Regions from separate parts of the Kitasatospora sp. NPDC002965 genome, predicted to be linked through region 1. Evidence: riboswitches for the same ligand, from Rfam matches in the RefSeq annotation. Region 1 holds a riboswitch; each other region holds the start of a gene.
The links. A riboswitch is a leader RNA that binds a small molecule or an ion and turns the genes downstream of it on or off. The one in region 1 is predicted to bind cyclic di-AMP.
Positions count from the first base shown of each region.

Region 2: it holds a riboswitch for cyclic di-AMP, as region 1 does, so the genes downstream of both, ABZY91_RS27065 (LysM peptidoglycan-binding domain-containing M23 family metallopeptidase) here and ABZY91_RS30590 (glycoside hydrolase family 16 protein) in region 1, are expected to answer to the same signal.
Region 3: it holds a riboswitch for cyclic di-AMP, as region 1 does, so the genes downstream of both, ABZY91_RS40280 (NlpC/P60 family protein) here and ABZY91_RS30590 (glycoside hydrolase family 16 protein) in region 1, are expected to answer to the same signal.
Region 4: it holds a riboswitch for cyclic di-AMP, as region 1 does, so the genes downstream of both, ABZY91_RS32350 (transglycosylase family protein) here and ABZY91_RS30590 (glycoside hydrolase family 16 protein) in region 1, are expected to answer to the same signal.

Region 1 is NZ_JBEXNT010000103.1:11,340-16,466, reverse strand. Features, by position in the region: gene ABZY91_RS30605 (TetR family transcriptional regulator) at 160-780, shown strand; gene ABZY91_RS30600 (alpha/beta hydrolase-fold protein) at 1,130-2,272, shown strand; gene ABZY91_RS30595 (MoaF N-terminal domain-containing protein) at 2,362-2,691, opposite strand; cyclic di-AMP (ydaO/yuaA leader) riboswitch at 3,212-3,360, shown strand; gene ABZY91_RS30590 (glycoside hydrolase family 16 protein) at 3,370-4,641, shown strand; gene ABZY91_RS30585 (hypothetical protein) at 4,684-5,127, opposite strand, start outside.
Region 2 is NZ_JBEXNT010000082.1:2,089-7,215, forward strand. Features, by position in the region: gene ABZY91_RS27060 (DUF2470 domain-containing protein) at 1-117, shown strand, start outside; gene ABZY91_RS27065 (LysM peptidoglycan-binding domain-containing M23 family metallopeptidase) at 657-1,658, opposite strand; cyclic di-AMP (ydaO/yuaA leader) riboswitch at 1,662-1,823, opposite strand; gene ABZY91_RS27070 (MFS transporter) at 2,134-3,684, shown strand; gene purB (adenylosuccinate lyase) at 3,713-5,127, opposite strand, start outside.
Region 3 is NZ_JBEXNT010000219.1:4,041-9,167, forward strand. Features, by position in the region: gene ABZY91_RS40270 (NYN domain-containing protein) at 1-1,118, shown strand, start outside; gene ABZY91_RS40275 (NlpC/P60 family protein) at 1,331-2,374, shown strand; cyclic di-AMP (ydaO/yuaA leader) riboswitch at 2,739-2,891, shown strand; gene ABZY91_RS40280 (NlpC/P60 family protein) at 2,902-4,095, shown strand; gene ABZY91_RS40285 (NlpC/P60 family protein) at 4,324-5,127, shown strand, end outside.
Region 4 is NZ_JBEXNT010000115.1:19,046-24,172, reverse strand. Features, by position in the region: gene eno (phosphopyruvate hydratase) at 1-732, opposite strand, end outside; gene ABZY91_RS32350 (transglycosylase family protein) at 984-1,937, opposite strand; cyclic di-AMP (ydaO/yuaA leader) riboswitch at 1,943-2,089, opposite strand; gene ABZY91_RS32345 (cytochrome P450) at 2,320-3,618, opposite strand; gene ABZY91_RS32340 (SDR family NAD(P)-dependent oxidoreductase) at 3,776-4,198, shown strand; gene ABZY91_RS32335 (MazG family protein) at 4,260-5,127, opposite strand, start outside.

The DNA of each region.
Region 1 (5,127 bases):
CCTCACTGGCACCGTACGCCCATGTGGCACGTCGTGCCAAAAAGGCGTGACGCGTCACCTGTGCTCCCCGCGTCACATCGACCGGCCACGCCCTGCCGTCTCCCCGTGCCAGGGCGGCGCAACGTGCCACCGGGCCCGCCGTCCGCGTAGCCTGACCCCGTGACCGGACGCCCCACCCTCAACCAGCGCCGCCGCGAGAGCACCCGGCTGGAGATCGCCCGCGCCGCCGCGGCGCTCTTCGCCGCCCGCGGGGCCGAGGCGACCACCGCGGAGGAGATCGCCCAGGCCTCGGGCATCTCGCTGCGCACCTTCTACCGCTACTTCTCCGAGAAGGAGGACGCCGTCGCCCCGCTGCTCGCGGCGGGCGGCGAGCGCTGGGTGCGGCTCTTCGCCGAGGGTTCGGCCGGCCTGCCGGTGCGCGAGGCCCTGGAACGTTCGGCGGCCGAGTCGCTGACGCCGCCCGACGACGACGCCGTCGAGGCCATGCAGTGGACCCGCGACCTGCTCCGCGACCCCCGCCTCGCCTCGGTGTGGCAGCGGGTGCACGCCGACTCCGAGCAGCGGTTGCACCTGGCGATCGCCGCCCGCTGTCCGCAGGGCACCGACGTGCTGGAGATCCGGCTCGCCGCCGCGGCGGCCACCACCGCCATCCGGGTCGCCCTGGAGCAGTGGGCCGTCTCCGGGGCCGCGGCCACCGGCCCCGGATCGCCCCGGGAGCTCGGCGCCCGCTGCATGCACGAGCTCACCGCGGGCCTCGGTCTCTGGGCCCGCGTCAGCTGACGCGGGCCCAGGCGGAGCAACCGGCCCGGACCTCCCGGCGCCGTCCGAGCGTGGTCCCGGCGCCGTGCGGGAGGCCCTCGCCCCACCGCGCCCTCGCCCTTCCCGTGGTCCGGAGCGGGCTTCGCCGGGCCCTCCCGCGCGAGGCCGGCCCGTACGCGCGGCGGGCGTCTCCTCCCGGAGACCGAGGCGATGACCGCTGGTCGGCGGGTCCGGGGCACCGCTTCGGACCGCTAGGGTGGGTGGTCGCGCCCCGGCGACGGCCCCCGTTGTGAACGGGGAACCGGGGCGGCCCTCCCGGGTGTCCTTCCCCCGGGGGCGGGGGAGTACGAGGCGTGGGAGCAAACAAGACATGGGTCTGACGAGCCACAAGGTGCTGGCACTGACCGTCCTGATCGCCGTCGCGGCGATGGCCGGGACGGTCTGGCTGTGGCCGAGACTGTCGAAGCGGACCTGGCAGGCGGTGCTCGGCCGGATCGGCGCGCTGTGCGCGACGCAGCTCACCGTGCTCGCCGCGCTCGGCCTGGTCGCCAACAACTACTTCGCCTTCTACAGCAGTTGGGACGACCTGCTGGGCACCGGCGACAGCGGTCCGGTGGTCATCCACAACAAGGCGGACGCCTCCGGCCGGCTGCGCGTCGAGACCATCGGGCACGCCGAGGTCAAGGGCGGCGGGGCACTGGGCCGTGAACCCAAGCAGTCCGGCGAGATCCGTGAGATCCGCATCGACGGTGCCACCACCCGGCTCTCCACCGAGGGCTACGTCTACCTGCCGCCGCAGTACTTCCAGCCGGAGTACGAGCAGAAGCAGTTCCCTGCGCTGGTCGTCAGCACCGGCTTCCCCGGCATCGCCAAGAACCTCGTGACCCGGCTGAACTACCCGGGCGCGGCGCTCAAGCTGCTCCAGGAGGGCCGGATGCAGCCGACCGTCCTGGTGCTGGTGCGTCCCTCGCCGGCCCTGCCGCAGGACACCGAGTGCGAGGACGTCCCGGGCGGCCCGCAGTCCGAGACGTACTTCACCAAGGACGTGCCCTCGGCGATCCAGGCGACCTACCGGGTCTCCGGCGATCCGCGGGCGTGGGCGTTCATGGGGAACTCGACGGGCGGCTACTGCGCGCTCAAGCTCGCCATGCGCCACCCGGAGGTCTACCCGACCGCCGTCTCGCTCTCCGGCTACTACCGGGCCGCCGAGGACCCGACCACCGGCGACCTCTTCAAGGGCAGCGAGCAGCGCCGTAACGAGGCCGACCTGATGTGGCGCCTCAAGAACCTGCCGCAGCCCGAGGTGGCCGTGCTGCTGGCCGGCACCAAGGAGGGCGACGGCGACTACCGTCGCGAGACCGAGGCGTTCGTGGCCGCGACGCGCAGCCCGATGAAGGTCTCCTACAGCATGCTGGAGACGGGCGGCCACAACTTCGAGACCTGGAGCAGGCTGCTCCCGTCCTCGCTGGAGTGGATCTCGCAGCACCTGGTGGTTCCCGGCCGGACGGTCTGACCACCGGGCCCGATCGGCAGGCGGCCAGGACGGCCGGCACGTCTCCGGTGGCCCGGTGGCCCGGTGGCCCGGGGGCCGACAGGCGGCCGTCAGGCCACGGACTGCAGCGTGCCGGTGTGCAGCTCGCCGACCCGGCCGCCCTCGCCCTCGTACGTCCAGAACGCGCGGACCGTCATCCGGCCCAGGTCCATGACGTGACTGACGGTGATGCCGCTCTGTTCGGTCCAGCTGACGAAGTACAGCTGCGGACCGACCTCGGCGACGTGCAGGGCGACGTCCTCCCACTGGCCGGCCGACTCACCGAGGCCCTCCCAGCGCAGCCGCTTGCCGTCGGCCGAGTAGGCGTTGCGGAAGGCTGCGCCGTTGTCGACCTGGAACAGGAAGGTGCGGCCGGCGAAGCCGGGCAGGGGGGCGGTCATGGTGGGGCTGGTCCTCGTCTCTCATGCGGTTCCCGGTGCGGTCCGGACGGTTCCGGCGCGGTTGGATCCCCAACCTATCCGACCGCCCCGTCTTTCGCGGCGTACTCGGGCACGGGGACGGGGGCCGACGGGCCGGGCCCCGCACCGGACGTCCTCCTGCCGCGCCCTCCTGCCGGCCGCCTCCCGCTCCACCCCGCCACCGGCCGGGGAACCGGTCCTTCCGGGCGGCCCTTCCGGGCGGCCCTCCTCGACCGGGCCGCGGTGCTCCTCGGGAGCGCGGCGCCGGTGCCGCCCCGGACCGGAGGGTCCCGGCCGGGCCTGATCCGTAGCTTCCTCCCAACTGATCAACTCCGCAGGCGCGTTGATCATCCGCGGACCCCGGGTCTGTGACCTGCGCGACAACCGTCCGTGCGAGGTTGTCCGGTCCCCGGCGGCCTGCCTAGCCTGCAGGGGCGTCCGCTGTCGCGGACTCCCACCGTCGGGACGCCGAGTCCTGTCCACCCGCCGGTCGGCACCCGAGCACCACAGCGGACGGGAGCGGGGGACCCAAGGTCAGTGCCCGGTCCGTGCGCCTCCGCGCCCGGACTGCGGCTAGGGGTGAAGCCGCTCCCCAGGCGGCCGGGCAACCTCAGCCCGAACCCGACAGCTCACCTCGCAGGCGTCGTAGAGGACCCAGCCATGCCCCCTGCCCCGCACCGGCCTGCCCGGCGCCACGCGCCCCGCCACGCCCGCCCCACCCACCGGCGCCGCACCGCCGCCCTCGCCGCCACCGGAGCGCTCGCCGTCACCGGCGCCGGCCTGCTCGGCGTCCCGGCCCTCACCGGAGCCCAGGCCGCCACCGCGCCCACCGTCACCCAGGACGCCCTCACCCCGGCGACCATGGTCGCCGGCAAGGCCTCGACCGCCTCGCTGGCCGTCCACTCCTCGGCCTGCTTCACCGCCAAGACCGTCGGCGTCGGCATCCGCGACGCGGCCGGCCGCAACCTCGACTTCCCCGGCAACGTCAGCAACGCGCAGATCTGCCCGAGCGGCCTGTCGATCACCACCGGTGCGCGCACCCTGGCGGCCGGTACCTACACCCAGTTCGGTTTCTGGCAGGACCTCGGTGGTGCCTGGCACAACCTGCCCTCCCGGCAGCTGGTGGTCTCCGCCACCGCCACGCCGAGCCCGACCCCCACCCCGTCGCCGACGACGCCCCCCACCACGACCCCCACCGCGCCCCCCACCACGAGCCCGACGACGCCCCCCGCAACCGGTGCCCCCGTCGCGGGCAAGAAGCTCACCTGGTCCGACGAGTTCAGCGGCCCGATCGCCTACGGCTCCCGCTGGACCGGCGACCGCAGCAGCGCCTACCGCTACGGCAACCACAACCCCGACGACAACAAGCTCGACTGGCTGAACAAGAACAACGTCACCGTCGGCGGCGGCGCCGCCACGTTCACCGCCAGGCCGGGTGCCAACAAGCTGGAGAACGGCAAGCAGTCCTGGGACACCGGGCTGCTCACCACCGAGTACTCCAGCGAGGGCTTCCAGGTGAAGACCGGCGACTACGCCGAGACCCGGGTCAAGCTCCCGGCCGGCACCGGCGCCTGGCCGGCGCTGTGGACCTGGAAGAACGGCAACGGGGAGATCGACACCTTCGAGTACCACCCCGACAACCCGAACCTGCTGGAGCTGACCAACCATGTCAAGCCGGGTCACCTGTACTACACGGACGCCAAGGCGATAGCCAAGGACGGCTGGGTGACCATCGGCACCCACTACGGCGCCACCTCCGTCGACTGGTACGTCAACGGCGTCAAGGTCTTCTCGGACGGCAAGGGCGTCGGCACCACCTGGTCCGCGTACCTGATCCTCAACCTGTCCCTGAGCGCGGGGCAGTACCACCCCGCGCCCCAGGGCACCGCGCCGATCACCTTCGCCGCGGACTACGTCCGGGTCTACCGCTAGGACCGGCCCCGAGACCGTCCGCTCCCGGAGGAGCGGGCGGTCTCAGTCGGTCTGCACGACCTGGATCGTGAACGGCTGCCGGTTGTTCGACTCGTTGTGGTCGTCGTCGCTGCGCACCGCGACGTAGCCGCCCTCCAGGACTCCGAGGGGGACGGTCGGGGCGAGCCTGACCGGGATCAGGGCGGTCGCGCTGCGGTACACCCCCAGCCCGGCCGGGAAGGTGCAGCGCACCCGGTGGCCGTTCTGGAACTCGTAGCAGTTCTCCGGGAAGAACGGCCCCTCGGCCGTCACCCCCTCCGGCAGGGTGACCACCACGGTGAACGGCGAGGCCGTCCGGTCCGGTCCGGCGTTGCCGACGAAGGCGTGCACCGTGGTGGTGCCGCCGGGCGCGGCGGCGTCCGGGTCCAGCCGGACCACCTCCAGGTCCGAGTCGGAGACGGCGGGCGTCGCGGGCGCCGTCGCCGCGTTCTCTTTGCCCGGGTCGGT
Region 2 (5,127 bases), on a different contig from region 1:
CACCGTGACGTCCGGCTGGTCTTCCCCGAACCGGCCCACGACGCCGACGACTTCGGCCACCGCGTGCACCAGCTGCTGACCGCCGCGCAGCAGGCCGAGCCCGCGCACCGGCGCTGACCCCCGTCCCACCCCCGGCCCGACTCTCCCGCCCGGCCCGGCCGTTGACGGCCGGCCACGCACCGCCGGTCACCCATGCCGCGGAACCGGTCGGCCGGGAGAATCCGCGAGCGTCCACCGGGTCGACCGCGCCCACCCGCGCGTCCCCGGCGGCCGCACACTCCGGCGCACCCGGCCGACCGGCACCACCGCCCCGCGCCGCCGACGGCACCCGAACGATCCGTTCGCCCGGAAACCCCTCCCGAACTCTCACCGAGCCCCTTCCGGAATCCTTCCGGAACCCTTCAGGATTCGGCCTGAATTCGGCGGGAATCCGGCCGGTCGGACCAGACGCCGGAAAGATCCCCCAGGGGGGGCGGAAACGACAGAGGCCGGCCCGGTTCGCGAGAGGAGGTCTCGCGAACCGGGCCGGCCCGACGGGCGTGTCCCGCGCCCGTGGATCCACTGGTGGTGCGGCGATCACCCGGTCAAGCGGTCACCCGACATGACCATTCCGGGAGGTCGTTCACCCCGCACCCAGCGGTGGTTCTGGTGCTCGATCAGATCGAGACGCCGTGCGCCCGCAGGTAGGCGATCGGGTCGATGTCCGAGCCGTACTCCGAGCCGGTGCGGATCTCGAAGTGCAGGTGCGGGCCGGTCACGTTGCCGGTCGCACCGGAGAGGCCGATCTGCTGGCCGGCGGTGACGGTCTGACCGACCTTCACCGCGATCGAGGACAGGTGCGCGTACTGGGCGTACTTGCCGTCGGCGAGCTTGATCTCGACCTCGTTGCCGTAGGCGCCGCCGTTGCCGGCCTTCACCACGGTGCCGGCCGCGATGGCGCGCAGCGGGGTGCCGGTGGCAGCGGAGAAGTCGACACCGGTGTGGTGGCCGGAGGACCACATGGAACCGGCGACACCGTAGGCGGTACCGAGCTTGGTACCGGCCAGCGGGGCGACGTAGCCGGAGGAGGCGACCACGGGAGCCGGCGCCGGGGCGGCGGGCTTCGCGGCCTGGACCGGCGCGGGCTTGGCGGCGGGCGCGACCGGCTTGACGGCCGGGGCGGCGGGCTTCGCGGCCGGGGCGGCGGGCTTGGCGGCCGGCTTCACCGAGTCCTGCGAGACCTGCGGCTTGGCGGCGGGCGCGGCCGGCTTGGCGGCCTCGACGGCCTTGCCGCCGAGGGCGAGCTGCTGGCCCGGGTAGATCAGGTTCGGGTTGGCGCCGACGACCGAGCGGTTGCGCTCGTACAGGGCCTCCCAGCCGCCCTGGACGTTCTTCGCGTCGGCGATCTTCGACAGGGTGTCCCCGCCGGCGACCTTGTAGGTCTCCTCGGCCGCGGCGGCCGGGGCGGTCTCGGCGGCCGGAGCGGCGGCCGGGGCGGCGTCGACGCTGGTGGCGCCGTTCCAGGTGCTGGTCTGGTGGGGCTTGGCGGCCGGAGCCTCGTGGGCCTGGGCGCTCACCGCGGTGACCAGCGGGAGGGCGAAGGCGGCGCCGGTGACGGCGGTGGCGATACCGATGCGGACGGCGCGGGGCAGGGCGATACGACGAGCCTGTGCGGCCATGGCTGATGTCCTCTCCGACGCCTACGAGGTGAGCTGTCGGGTTCGGGCTGGAGTTGCCCGGCCGCATCTAGGCGGCTTCACCCCAAGCCGGACCGCGAATTCCGGTCCGGCGACTTACCTTTGGGTCCCCCGCTCCTGCCGAACAGAGTTCGTTGCGTACCACCGGGCAGCGGCAGGACTAGGCGTTCCACCCGGTGGCCACCCGGGCTGACGCCGGGCGGTCGCTGAACTAAAACTCATCCGTCCGAGTGAAGCAATGTCGATCTCTTGAACTCGCAACAAAACACCGGACCGCCGTCACGCTCCGAATGATCGGCTGCACAGTACGCACACAATCGATTCACGGCGTGCCACTGATCCACGACCCTCCGCCGATTTCCGGACCGGTCCGCACACGATCACTCACGGAAAGCCATCCGCCGACACGCCCCCGGTGACCCTTGTCACGTCGGCCCCCGGGGCGGACGATCATGCCGTGGCCACCTCCGAGGCCGGCATCCTGCGGTTGGGCACCGCGCAGGGTCGCTGGGTACTTCTGGCGACGGTGCTCGGCTCCAGCCTGGCGATGCTCGACGGGACCGTCGTGAACGTCGCGCTGCCCAGGATCGGGACCGATCTCGACGCCCCGCTCGCTGCCCTGCAGTGGACGCTCAACGCCTACCTGCTCACCCTGGCCGGGCTGATCCTGCTCGGCGGCGCGCTCGGGGACCGGTACGGCCGACGCCGGATCTTCCTGCTCGGCGTGGTCTGGTTCGCCGTCGCCTCCGCGGCCTGCGCGGCCGCGCCCACCATCGAGGTGCTGGTCGCCGCCCGCGCGGTGCAGGGCGTCGGCGGGGCCCTGCTCACCCCGGGATCACTGGCGATGCTCCAGGCGGTCTTCCACCCCGAGGACCGCTCCGCCGCGGTCGGCCTCTGGTCCGGCCTCGGCGGGGTGTCGGCGGCGGTCGGACCGTTCCTCGGCGGCTGGCTGGTGGACGGGCCGGGCTGGCGGTGGATCTTCCTCCTGAACGTCCCGCTGGCCGTGCTGGTCGTCGCGGTGACCGCCCGACACGTGCCGGAGAGCCGGGACGAGTCCTCGACCGGCCGGTTCGACGTCCTCGGCGCGGTGCTGGCCGCAGTGGCCCTGGGGACCTTCACCTACGCGCTGACCGCCGCCGGGGAGGGCCTCTCCCCCGGGGTCTGGCTCACCGGGGCGGCCGGGCTGCTGCTGGGCGTGGCCTTCGTGCTGGTCGAGCGCCGCACGCCGGAGCCGATGCTGCCGCTCGGACTCTTCTCGTCACGCCTGTTCACGGCGGTGAACCTGGTCACCCTCGCCGTCTACGCGGCGTTCAGCGGGGTCTTCTTCCTGCTCGTCGTGCAGCTCCAGATCGTCTCCGGCTTCTCCCCCCTGGTCTCCGGGGTGGCCCTGGTGCCGATCACCGTGCTGATGCTGGCGCTCTCCGCGCGGGCCGGCCGGCTGGGCAAGCGGATCGGGCCCCGGCTGCCGCTCACCGTCGGCCCGCTGCTCTGCGCCGCCGGCGTGCTGCTGATGCTGCGGATCGGACCCGACGCCTCGTACTGGACGGACGTGCTGCCGGCCGTCACGGTGATGGGCTGCGGGATGGTGCTGCTGGTCGCGCCGCTGACCGCGACGGTGCTGGCGGCGGTGGAGGTACGGCACGCGGGGATCGCCAGCGGCGTGAACAACGCCGCCGCCCGGGCCGCCGGCCTGCTCGCGGTCGCCGCCCTGCCGTCGTTGGCCGGGCTGAGCGGCGACGCCTACCAGGTGCCGGCCTCGGTGGACGCGGCGTTCCGCACCGCGATGCTGATCTGCGCCGGGCTGCTGGTGGCCGGCGGGCTGACCGCGCTGGTCACCGTGCACGGCAACGTCCTGGCGCCGGAGGATCACCCGGTGGCCGAGCCGGACTGCCGGTACGCCTGCGCCACCGGCGCACCGCCACTGGATCCGGGCCACGCGCCGGAGGCGTCCGAGCACGGCGAAGGCCCCGCCACCGGTACGGTGACGAGGCCCCGGCCGGACGCCTGACGAGACGCCGGACCAGCCTGACGAAACGTCAGAGGATGTCGCCCGGAGCGTACTTGGCGGCCTCGGGGTGGGCGGCCGCGACCGCCTCGATCTGCCGGACGACCTCGGCGACCTGGGCACCGGCGGCGCCGGTGAAGGAGAGCCGGTCACCCAGCAGCGCGTCCAGCGCGGCCCGGTCCAGCGGGATCCGCTCGTCGTTCGCGAGGCGGTCCAGCAGCTCGTTCTCCCGGGCGCCGGCGCGCATCGCGAGCGCGGAGGCGACGGCGTGCTCCTTGATGACCTCGTGGCCGGCCTCCCGGCCGACGCCCGCGCGGACCGCGCCCATCAGCACCTTGGTGGTGGCCAGGAACGGCAGGTAGCGGTCCAGCTCGGCCTCGATCACGGCGGGGAAGGCGCCGAACTCGTCGAGGACGGTCAGGAAGGTCTCCAGCAGACCGTCGAACGCGAAGAAGGCGTCCGGCAGCGCGACCCGGCGGACCACGGAGCAGGAGACGTCGCCCTCGTTCCACTGGTCGCCGGCCAGCTCGGCGGTCATCGACGCGTAGCCGCGCAGGATGACGGCCAGGCCGTTGACGCGCTCGCAGGAGCGGGTGTTCATCTTGTGCGGCATCGCGGAGGAGCCGACCTGGCCCTCCTTGAACCCCTCGGTGACCAGCTCGTGGCCGGCCATCAGGCGGATCGTCTTGGCCAGGCTGGACGGCGCGGCCGACAGCTGGACGAGGGCGGTCAGCACCTCGAAGTCCAGCGAACGCGGGTAGACCTGGCCGACGCTGGTGAGCACGTTGTCGAAGCCGAGGTGCGCGGCGACCCGGCGCTCCAGCTCGGAGAGCTTGTCGGTGTCGCCGTCGAGCAGGTCGAGCATGTCCTGGGCGGTGCCGACCGGGCCCTTGATCCCGCGCAGCGGGTACCGGGCGATCAGCTCCTCCAGGCGGCGGAAGGCGACCAGCAGCTCGTCGGCGACGGTCGCGAAGCGCTTGCCCAGGGTGGTGGCCTGCGCGGCCACGTTGTGCGAGCGGCCGGCCATGACCAGCTCGGCGTGCTGGGCGGAGAGACGGCCCAGCCGGACCAGGACGGCCACGGCGCGGTCGCGCACGTGCTCCAGCGACTGCCGGATCTGCAGCTGCTCGACGTTCTCGGTCAGATCGCGGGAGGTCATCCCCTTGTGGATCTGCTCGTGGCCGGCGAGCTCGCTGAACTCCTCGATGCGGGCCTTCACGTCGTGCCGGGTGATCCGCTCGCGGGCGGCGATCGACGCGAGGTCGACCTGGTCGATCACTCGCTCGTAGTCGGCGACGGCCGTGGCCGGCACCTCGACGCCGAGGTCCTGCTGGGCCTTCAGGACGGCAAGCCAGAGGTGGCGCTCAAGCACCACCTTGTGCTCGGGGGACCAGAGCTGGGCCAGGGTCGCCGAGGCGTACCGGGAGGCCAGGACATTGGGGATCT
Region 3 (5,127 bases), on a different contig from region 1:
TCCGCGTGCGGATAGCGGAGCGGCTGCGGCTGGGCCAGCCCGATCTGGTCCGGGCGCTGGAGTCGGGCACCGTTCCGGGTGCCGCCGATCCGATGGACGTGGCCGCCGCCGCCTACCTGGTCCGGTCGGCGGGCTGGAGCCGCCTGGTCGCGGAGGCGGGCGAGGAGGCCGAGCGGGCCGGCGCCGAAGGTGCGGCGGCCGAGGCGGCCCGGCTGGTGGAGAAGCTGCAGGCCGAGCTGGCCGAGGTGCGGGCCGCCGCCCGTGCCGACCTCGACCGGCAGCGGAGCGAGTCGGAGGACGTCCGCAAGGAGGCCGAGTCGCTGCGCCGGAAGGTCCGTTCGCTGGAGAGCGACACCCGCCGGGCGCAGGCCGAGACCCGCAAGCTGGCCGTCGAGTTCGAGGCGGTCAAGGCGCAGGCGGCGGCCGAGCGGAGTGCCGGCGAGAGCGAGACGCGGCGGCTGCGGCACCGGGTGTCGGAGCTGGAGACCGCCGTCGAGCAGGGCCGCCGGTCGGCCCGCGAGGGGCGCAGCGTCGAGGACATGCGGCTGCGGCTGCTGCTGGACGCCGTCCTCCAGTCGGCCCAGGGGCTGCAGCGGGAGCTGGCGCTCCCGGTGTCCCAGATCCGTCCGGCGGACCTGGTGGAGGCGGTGGTGCCGGGTTCGGCCTCGCCGCACGACGTGGCGCGGCGCGGTCTGGCGGAGGACGACCCGGCGCTGTTGGACCAGCTGCTGGCGATCCCGCAGGTCCATCTGGTGGTGGACGGCTACAACGTGACCAAGACGGGCTACCCGACGCTGCCGTTGGAGCAGCAGCGGATCCGGCTGCTGGGCGGGCTGGCGATGCTGGCGCAGCGCACCCAGGCGGAGGTCACCTGCGTGTTCGACGGGCAGGACCTGGACGTGCCGGTGATCATGGCGCCGCCGCGCGGCGTGCGGGTGCGGTTCAGCCGAACGGGGGAGACGGCGGACGAGCTGATCCGCCGGTTGGTGCGGGCCGAGCCGCAGGGGCGCCCGGTGGTGGTGGTCTCCACCGACCGGGAGGTCGCGGAGGGCGTACGGAAGGCGGGCGCGCGCCCTGTAGCCTCCGTTCTGCTGCTCAATCGGCTGGCCCGGCCGTAGCCGTGCGCCGGTTCCGAGCGGGCGGGAATGACGCCTGGTCAGCGCCGGGATTGCGGCGATGTGAGGGTCTCGTGAAGTCAGGGAGTGGGGGACGGGTTCACGCCAACGGGGGAGTGGCGCAAAGCGTGGATCTTCACTAGTGTCTGGCGTCAAACCTATTTTCCGGATTCTCACCCGTTCAGGTGAGTCCATTGGAAGAAGGAGCCGGTCTTTTGGCCTCCCACCGCCGTCCCAAGCAGCCGAGCCGCGCGCGAGTCACCGTGCTCACCGCGGCCGCTGCGACCGCGGTCGCTCTCTCCGCCCAGGTCGCCGCTCACGCCGCGCCGAGCCCGTCGCCCAAGAAGGACGACGTCAAGGCGCAGATCGACCAGCTGCAGGAGGAGGCCGAACAGGCCACCGAGCGATTCAACGGCGCCAAGGAGCGGGCCGACCAGCTGCGCAAGCAGGCTGACCAGCTCCAGGACCAGGTGGCCCGCGGTCAGGAGCAGATGACCCAGCTTCAGGCCGGGCTGGCCGAGGTCGCGGGTGCGCAGTACCGCACCGGCGGCATCGACCCGTCGGTCCAGCTGATGCTCTCCTCCGACCCGTCCGGCTACCTGGACAAGGCCAGCAGCGTTCAGCAGGCCAGCTCCAGCCAGGCCGAGGCGCTCAAGGGGCTCCAGGACCAGCAGCGCCGGCTGGACCAGCAGAAGGTCGAGGCGGCCGCCGTCCTGGCCTCGCTGGACACCACCACCAAGGACCTGAACCAGTCCAAGGCGGAGGTGAACAAGAAGCTCAAGGAGGCCCAGGACCTGCTGAACTCGCTCAGCGCCGCCGACCGTGCGGCCCTGAAGGCGGCCCAGCAGCAGGCCGACCGCGCCTCGCGCGGGACCGAGCGCCCGGACCTGGGTGAGCTCCCGAAGGCCTCCGGCATGGCCGGCTCCGCGGTGGCCCTCGCGATGGCCCAGCAGGGCAAGCCGTACGGCTGGGGTTCCACCGGCCCGAACAGCTTCGACTGCTCGGGGCTCATGGTCTGGGCGTACGGCAAGGCCGGGGTCTCGCTGCCGCGTACCTCGCAGGCCCAGGGCAACTACGGCACCCGGGTGCCGTCGCTCGCCGAGGCGCAGCCGGGTGACCTGATCATCTACCGCGACGACCGCAGCCACGTCGCGATGTACATCGGCAACGGCATGGTGGTGCACGCGCCCCGCACCGGTGACGTGATCAAGGTGATGAAGGCCGACGGGATGAAGATCAACACGATCCGCCGCGTCTGACGCGCCGGGGTGTCCGGCCGTTTGACGGTCCGCCACGACACGCCCGCGGGCCCGCCGAAGGCCCTGTGATCCGCGCCACCTCCGAACGGGGGTGGCGCGGGTGTTTCGGCCGCCGGTTCGACCGCGAGGTGAGGAACGATCAGCTCCGTGTACGGCGCTGGTCACACCCGGTCATATTCACAAATGAACTTCGGTATTCTTCTAGCTTTTTTCCGACAAGGATTTGAACGGATCACGGATCTGTTACTAGGGTCGTACCTCGAACCACCGCACAGTCGATCACCCAGCCCGGGTGGCGGCGGTGGTTCCCGCCGAGTTCGTGAAACAGCGGGACGGGCAGTCGCCCGTCCGAGTGAGAGCCCAGCAGTCGGGGGCGCTGTGGAGTGGAGCCGGGGAACCACGTTCCTCCGGGGTGAATCGGCGCCAGGTCGGTCGCGTGAGCGGCCGGTGAGGCGTCGTAGGGCACGCTTCCGCCCGAACCCGTCAGCTCACCCGGTAGGCGGATGAGGAAGAAGGAGTCCGCCTTCGTGGCGTCCCATCGTCGTCCCAAGCCCGCCGGCCGCACCCGGGTCTCGATCATGACCGGCCTCGCCGCCGCGGCCGTCGCCCTTTCCGCGCAGTCCGGCGCCCACGCCGACCCGACGCCGACCAAGGACCAGGTCAAGGAGCAGGTCGACCAGCTCAACGAGCAGGCCGAGATCGCCACCGAGAAGCTCAACGGCGCCCAGGCCAAGCAGCAGGAGCTGCAGAAGCAGGTCGGCGACCTCCAGGACAAGGTGGCCCGTCAGCAGGCTGTGGTGACCGAGGCGCAGGGCGGCCTCGCCGAGATCGCCGGCGAGCAGTACCGCACCGGCGGCATATCGCAGACCGTCCAGCTGGTGCTCTCCTCCAGCCCGGACAACTTCCTCAACCAGGCCGACGCCCTGAACCAGGCCGGTTCGACCCAGTCCGGCGCGCTGAAGGAGCTCCAGGAGCAGCAGCGCAGGCTCGACCAGGACCGCACCGAGACCCAGAACAAGCTCGGCGAGCTGGAGGCCACCACCCAGCAGCTGAAGACCTCCAAGGAGGAGGTCCAGGCCAAGCTGACGAAGGCCCAGGACCTGTTCAACACCCTCAGCGAGCAGGAGCGCCTGGCGATCCGCGCGGCCGAGGAGAAGGCCGCCGCCGAGGCCAAGGCGAAGGCGGACGCCGCCAAGGCCGAGGCCGCCAAGGTCGCCAAGGCGAAGGCCGACGCCGAGCGCGCCTCCCGTGAGAACGACCGCACCAACCTCAGCGCGCCGTCCACCCAGGCTCCGTCCACCCAGGCGCCCGCCGCGCCGGCCTCCTCCGCTCCGGCGGCGCCGAAGCCGGCCGCGCCCGCCGCCAACAGCTCGCGCGCCGCCGCCGCGATCGCCGCGGCCGAGAGCAAGCTCGGTGCCCCGTACGTCTACGGCGCCACCGGCCCGAGCAGCTTCGACTGCTCCGGCCTCACCGGCTGGGCCTACGCCCAGGCGGGCGTGTCGCTGCCGCGTACCTCGCAGGCGCAGGCCGGCGCCGGTACCCGGATCGGCTCGGACATCTCCCAGGCCCAGCCCGGCGACCTGGTCATCTTCTACGGCGACCGGCACCACGTCGGCATCTACGTGGGCGGCGGTCAGGTCATCCACGCCCCCAAGCCGGGTGCGTCGGTGCGTTACGAGGCGGCCTCCAACATGCCGGTCAACTCCATCGTGCGCCTCTGATCCCCGATCACGCGGTCCGTACGGGCCCGGTCTCCCCGCGAGGGGAGGCCGGGCCTGCGGCTTTTCCCCCGCTCGGGCTGATGTCCGATTGAGGGTCAAATATTCGGGTTGGGAGGGGTTTGGACTCGGTTGCCCGGACTCGCTAACGTCTGCCACCGGACTCCCGCTTCCAGCCGTCCTCCCCGGGGCGGCGGCGGGCCGTTGCCGCAGGATCGGAGCCGACGCCGCATGCCCGTGCACCGCCGTTCCCCGCTGTCAGGTGCGCACGCCCTCGCCCGGGCGCTGGTGCTCACCGCGGCGGCCACCACCGCGCTGGGTGTGGCGACCGGAGGCACCGCCCAGGCGGCGCCCGGCTCCCCGGACGGGCCCGCCAACCGCAAGGACGTCAAGGCCCAGGTGGAGCAGCTGTACGAGGAGGCCGAGCAGGCCTCCGAGCGGCACAACGCCGCGCAGGAGGCCCAGCAGAAGCTCCAGCACGAGACCGGCACGCTCCAGCAGCAGACCGCCGTCGCCCAGGACGAGCTCAACCAGCTCCGCGGCGACCTCGCGGCGGTGGCCGGCGCCGAGTACCGGGGCGGCGGCATGGCGCAGACCGTGCAGCTGATGCTCTCCGCCGACCCGGCGGGCTACCTCTCCCGGGCCCGCAGCCTCGACCAGGCCGCCGAGCGGCAGAACGAGACGCTCCGCGAGGTGGTCGCCCGGCAGCGCGGACTCGACCAGCGCCGCGCCGAGACGTCCGCCAAACTCGCCGAGCTGGACCAGACCCGCAAGGCGCTCGCCGAGAGCAAGCAGCAGATCCAGCAGCGGCTGGCCAAGGCGCAGCGGCTCCTCAACAGCCTCGGCGTCGTCGAGCGGGCGCGGCTGGCGGCGCAGGACGCCCGGGAGGCGGAGCAGCGGGCCACGCGCGGCACCGACCGGCTGGACCTCGGGACCGCCCCGCCCGCCTCCGAGCGGGGCGCCGCCGCACTGGCCGCCGCCGTCAAGATGATCGGCTCGCCCTACGTGTACGGATCCACCGGGCCCAAGGCGTTC
Region 4 (5,127 bases), on a different contig from region 1:
GGCGACGTCCAGCGCCAGCGCGACGTCCTTGCCCGGCACGTAGCCGGCCTTCTGGATCGCCTCGACGATGAGGTCCAGGGCCTCGCGGTTGGAGTCCAGGTTCGGGGCGAAGCCGCCCTCGTCGCCCAGGCCGGTGGAGAGGCCGCGCTCCTTCAGCACACCCTTGAGGGTGTGGTAGACCTCGACGCCCCAGCGGACGGCCTCGGAGAAGGACTCCGCGCCGATCGGAGCGATCATGAACTCCTGGATGTCGACGTTGGAGTCCGCGTGCGAGCCGCCGTTGAGGATGTTCATCATCGGGACCGGCAGGACGTGCGCGTTCGGGCCGCCCAGGTAGCGGAACAGCGGCAGGTCGCTGGCCTCGGAGGCGGCGTGCGCGACGGCCAGCGAGACGCCCAGGATGGCGTTGGCGCCGAGCGAGGACTTGTCCGGGGTGGCGTCCAGGTCGAGCATGGCCTGGTCGATCAGGCGCTGCTCGGTGGCGTCGTAGCCGACGAGCTCCGGGCCGATCTGCTCGATGACGGCCAGGACGGCCTTCTCCACGCCCTTGCCGAAGTAGCGGTTCTTGTCACCGTCGCGGAGCTCCAGCGCCTCGAAGGCGCCGGTGGAGGCACCCGACGGGACAGCGGCGCGGCCGGTGCTGCCGTCGTCGAGGCCCACCTCGACCTCGACCGTGGGGTTGCCACGCGAGTCGAGAATCTCACGGGCTACGACGACATCGATGGACGGCACGAGGCATCTCCTAGCGGAAACAGGTTCGGCTGACGGTGGGTGCTGTCGGCCGGACGATTGCGGAGTCGTTACGACCAGAGCCTAACCGCACGGGCTCTCCGGGCCACGTCGGCCCGGGTCCCGTCTCAGCGTGTGGCACGGCTACCCGCCGGTAGTTCACCTGGTTGCCCCACGGAAGGGGGCCGGATCGGGACGAAGGGGCCGGACCCGGTCGAACCCGGCCCCCCTCGCGATCCACCGGCGAAACGGCATCAGCCGAGGGTGAGCACCTGGCCGGGGACGATCAGGTCGGGGTCGCCGCCGACGGTGCCGCGGTTGCCGTCGTAGAGCGCCTGCCAGCCGCCGGAGACACCCTGGCCGGCGGCGATGCCGGCGAGCGTGTCGCCCGCCCGGACGGTGTAGCCGTGGCCCGCGCCCTGCTGGGCGGCCGGGGCGCTCTGGGCGGCGGCCGGACGGGCGTCCTGGACCGCGGCCTGACCGGCGTACTGCTGGTAGACGCTCTGGTGGCTGGTCCAGTACCAGCCGCCGTTGTTCTCGTACCAGAACACCTTCGCGTCGGCGTCCCAGCCGGACGTGCCGGAGAAGGACGGGGCCTGCCCGTACTGCTGCACCTGCGGCCGGTCCTGCTGGGCCTGCGGCTTCGGCGCGGCGTGCTTCGGGGCCTGCTTGGCCGCCTGGGCCGGCTTCTCCTGCTGGGCCGACTTCGGCGCGGCGTGCTTCGGCGCGCTGGTCTGCGGGGCGGTGGTCTGCGGCGCGCTCGGCTGGGTGGCGGCCTGCGGGACGGCCGGCTTGGCGTCCGCCGAGGTGTCGACCGCCGCCGGGGCGCCGCCCTTGCTCAGGCCCGCCTTCTTGGAGCAGACCGGCCAGGCGCCCGGCCCCTGCGAGGCGAGGACCTTCTCGGCCACCGAGATCTGCTGCGCCTTGGAGGCCTGGTTGGCCTGCGGCGCGTACGAGGTGCCGCCGAACGCCTTCCAGGTGCTGGGCGTGAACTGCAGGCCGCCGTAGAAGCCGTTGCCGGTGTTGATGCTCCAGTTGCCGCCGGCCTCGCACTGGGCGACCGCGTCCCAGGTGGAGACCGGGGCGGCGGAGGCACCGGTGGCGCTGAGGATCGGCAGGGCCAGCCCGACACCGGCGACGCCGGCGACGGCGATGGCCTTCTCGGTCTGGGTACGACGACGATGACGGCCGGTTCCGACGAACAGCATGAAGAGGTCCCTCTCCGCACGCCTGCGAGGTGAGCTGTCGGGTTCGGACCGGGAGGTGGCCCGGCCGCGCGAGGCGGCTTCACCCCAAGCCGTGGGGGACGGCAACAAACCTGGTTCCCCCGCCCCTGCCCAGGGTCTGGTCGGTTTCCCGGGGCACGACGGGCAGGACTCGGCGTTCCGTGCTCGGGGCTCGCAGCTGCGAACTCCACGGAGAGTAGACAGATCCGTAGAGCAATCACAAGCTCATATCGTCGGTATCACACGGAAATCACGTCAGGTGATGGATCGCCCACCAACGGGGGCGCTATGTCCGGGTTGGTGGCGGTTCAATCTCGCCGTCCTGCCTGGTCGGAGACCTTCCGTCAGCGTGTCGCGGGTCGCCTCACCGATCGGACGGAGCACCGGACGACTGCCCCGAAGAGGCCCTTTCGGGCATCTTCTCGGGGGTGAATTCCACGGGAAGTTCACGAAGTCCACGCATGATCAGACCACCGCGCCACCGCAGGTTCTCCGGGCTCTCGGCGAGCCGCAGGTCGGGCAGCCGGGAGAGCAGCGTGGCCAGCGCGGACCGCCCCTCCAACCGGGCCAGCGGGGCGCCGATGCAGTAGTGGATGCCGTGCCCGAAGCCCAGGTGCGGGTTGTCCGCGCGGGCCAGGTCGAGGGTGTTCTCGTCGGCGAACCGCGCCGGGTCCCGGTCCGCCGCCGCGAGCACGACCAGCACCGGGTCCCCGGCCGGGATCAGCACCCCGCCGATGGTCAGCGGGCTGGTCGCGAACCGCCACGTCGCCAGCTCCACCGGCCCGTCGTAGCGCAGGAGTTCCTCGATCCCGGTCTCCAGCAGGCCGCTCTCGCCACGGGCGATCGACTCCTGGAGCAGGGCGCGCTGGCCGGGATTGCGCAGCAGCGCGTACGTGCCGTTGCCGATCAGGTTCACGGTCGTCTCGAACCCGGCGAAGAGCAGGATGAAGGCCATCGCCGCCGCCTCGTTCTCGGTGAGGTGCTCGCCGTGGTCGCCGGCCCGGATCAGCCCGGAGATCAGGTCGTCCCCGAGGTCCGCCCGCTTGCGGTGGATCAGCTCCGCCAGGTACTCGCGCATCCGCTTCACCGCGCGCCCCACACCGCCGCGCCGGCCACCGCCGTGCCGGATCATCATCCCGGCCCAGTCCCGGAAGTCGTCCTGGTCCTCGGCGGGCACCCCGAGCATGTCGCAGATCGCGTAGATGGGGAGCGGGAAGGCGAACTCGTGGATCAGGTCGGCGCTCCCGCGCTCCGCGAACCCGTCGATCAGCCGGTCGGTCAGCTGCTGCACCCGGGGCTCGAAGGCCGCCACCCGGCGCGGCGTGAACGCCTTCGACACCAGACGGCGGAGCCGGGTGTGGTCCGGCGGATCGATGTTCAGCAGGTGCGTCATCAGGTCGGCCTGGCGCTCGCCCGGGATGCCGACCCGGCCGGTGCGGTGCGCCTGCTCGCTGTGGTTCGCCGGGTTCTTGGAGAGCCGGCCGTCCGCCAGCGCCTGCCGGGCGTCCGCGTACCGCGTCACCAGCCACGCCTCCACGCCGCTCGGCAGGGTGGTGCGGTGCACCGGCTCGTGCTCGCGCAGCCACGCGTACGCCGGGTACGGGTCGGCGGCGAAGTCCCAGGTGAAGAGCGGAGGGCGGGCGGAGGCGGGCTGGACTGGCATGGAACGACGGTATCCCGGGTGCAAGTCGGACACGACAGGCGTGAGTCTGGTCACCTGAGGGGTATTCCCTGTTGCGGAGGGTCAGGACGTGCCTACGATCCTCCGCAAGATGTCCGTGGGCGCCGGTGCGGGGCCGCCCACAGGGAGGAGCAACACCATGCGGGACACCGGTTCGGTCGTCGTGATCGCGGTACTCCACGGCGGGTCGGGGGCCGACCTCGCCCGCAGGTTCACCGCCGCCGGAGCAGCCGGGATCCTCATCGCCGACCAGCAGGTCGGCATCGCCGAGGACCTCGCCACCGAGCTCGACCGGCCGGGCTGCCCGGTCGTCGGCGTCTGCGGCGACATCCGCCGCCCCAGCGACGTCGCCGCCCTCGTCGACACCGCCGAGAAGCACCTCGGCCCGATCGACCTGTTCTGCGTGGCCGGACCGGACGGCGAGCGGATCGTGTCGCTCGCCGACCTGCCCGACCACCTCGACCTGGAGCGGCTCGCCGAACTGGTCGCGCTGGTCGGCGAGGCGATCGGCGAGGTCGTCCCGGCGCAGCGGCGGCCGGCGAGGGACGTCGCGCGGGTCTGAACCCGCGGTGGCGGGCCGGGCGCCCCGGTCCGCCGCGCGCGGGTGGCCCGGGTGGCTCCGACTACTCGGGCTGCTCGGGCTGCTCCGACTGCTCGGGCTTGAGGCCCTCGGCCGCGCGGACCGCGTCCCGGTAGCCGCGTGCCGCCGCCCGCAGCGCGGCGTCCACGTCCACCCCCGCGTCGTGCGCGCGCTGCGCCACCGCGAGCAGCAGCCCGCCCGCCGACTCCGGCGTGAGCTCCGCGGGCAGCTCGTACGGCTCGTCCGACACGCCCGCGAACCCGGACCGGCGCACCCGCGACACCAGCTTCGCCGCGTACGCCAGCGCCGGCAGCCCGGCCGGCACGCCGTCCAGCACCGACTCGCGCTCCGACTTCTCGGCGGCCTTCAGCGTCTCCCAGTTCGCCTCCACCTCGGCGGCGCCCGTCGCCTCGGCGTCCCCGAACACGTGCGGGTGCCGGTACATCAGCTTCTCGACGATGTCGCCCGCCACGTCGTCCACCGAGAAGGGGTCGGTGGGGTGCTCCTCGGCGATGCGGGAGTGGAAGAACACCTGGAGCAGGACGTCTCCGAGCTCCTCGCGGAGCGTGTCGCGGTCCCCCTCCTCGATCGCCTCGACCAGCTCGTAGGCCTCCTCGACCAGGTACTTCACCAGGCTGGCGTGGGTCTGCTCGGCGTCCCACGGGCAGCCGCCCGGCGAGCGGAGGCGGTCCATCACGGAGGCCAGGTCCAGCAGGCGGGCGCCCGGCAGGTCGTACGAGCCCGGCAGCACCTCGATCTCCGGCACCTCGCCCGCGTGCTCCACCGCGAGGCGCGCCAGCGCGTCGGTCAGCCCTGGGTCCCCGTCCGGACCACCCAGCCAGACCGTCGGGCCCTCCCCGGCCGGCTGCCCGGTCAGGAGCCTGGCCAGCGACGGCGCGGAGCCGGCCGGC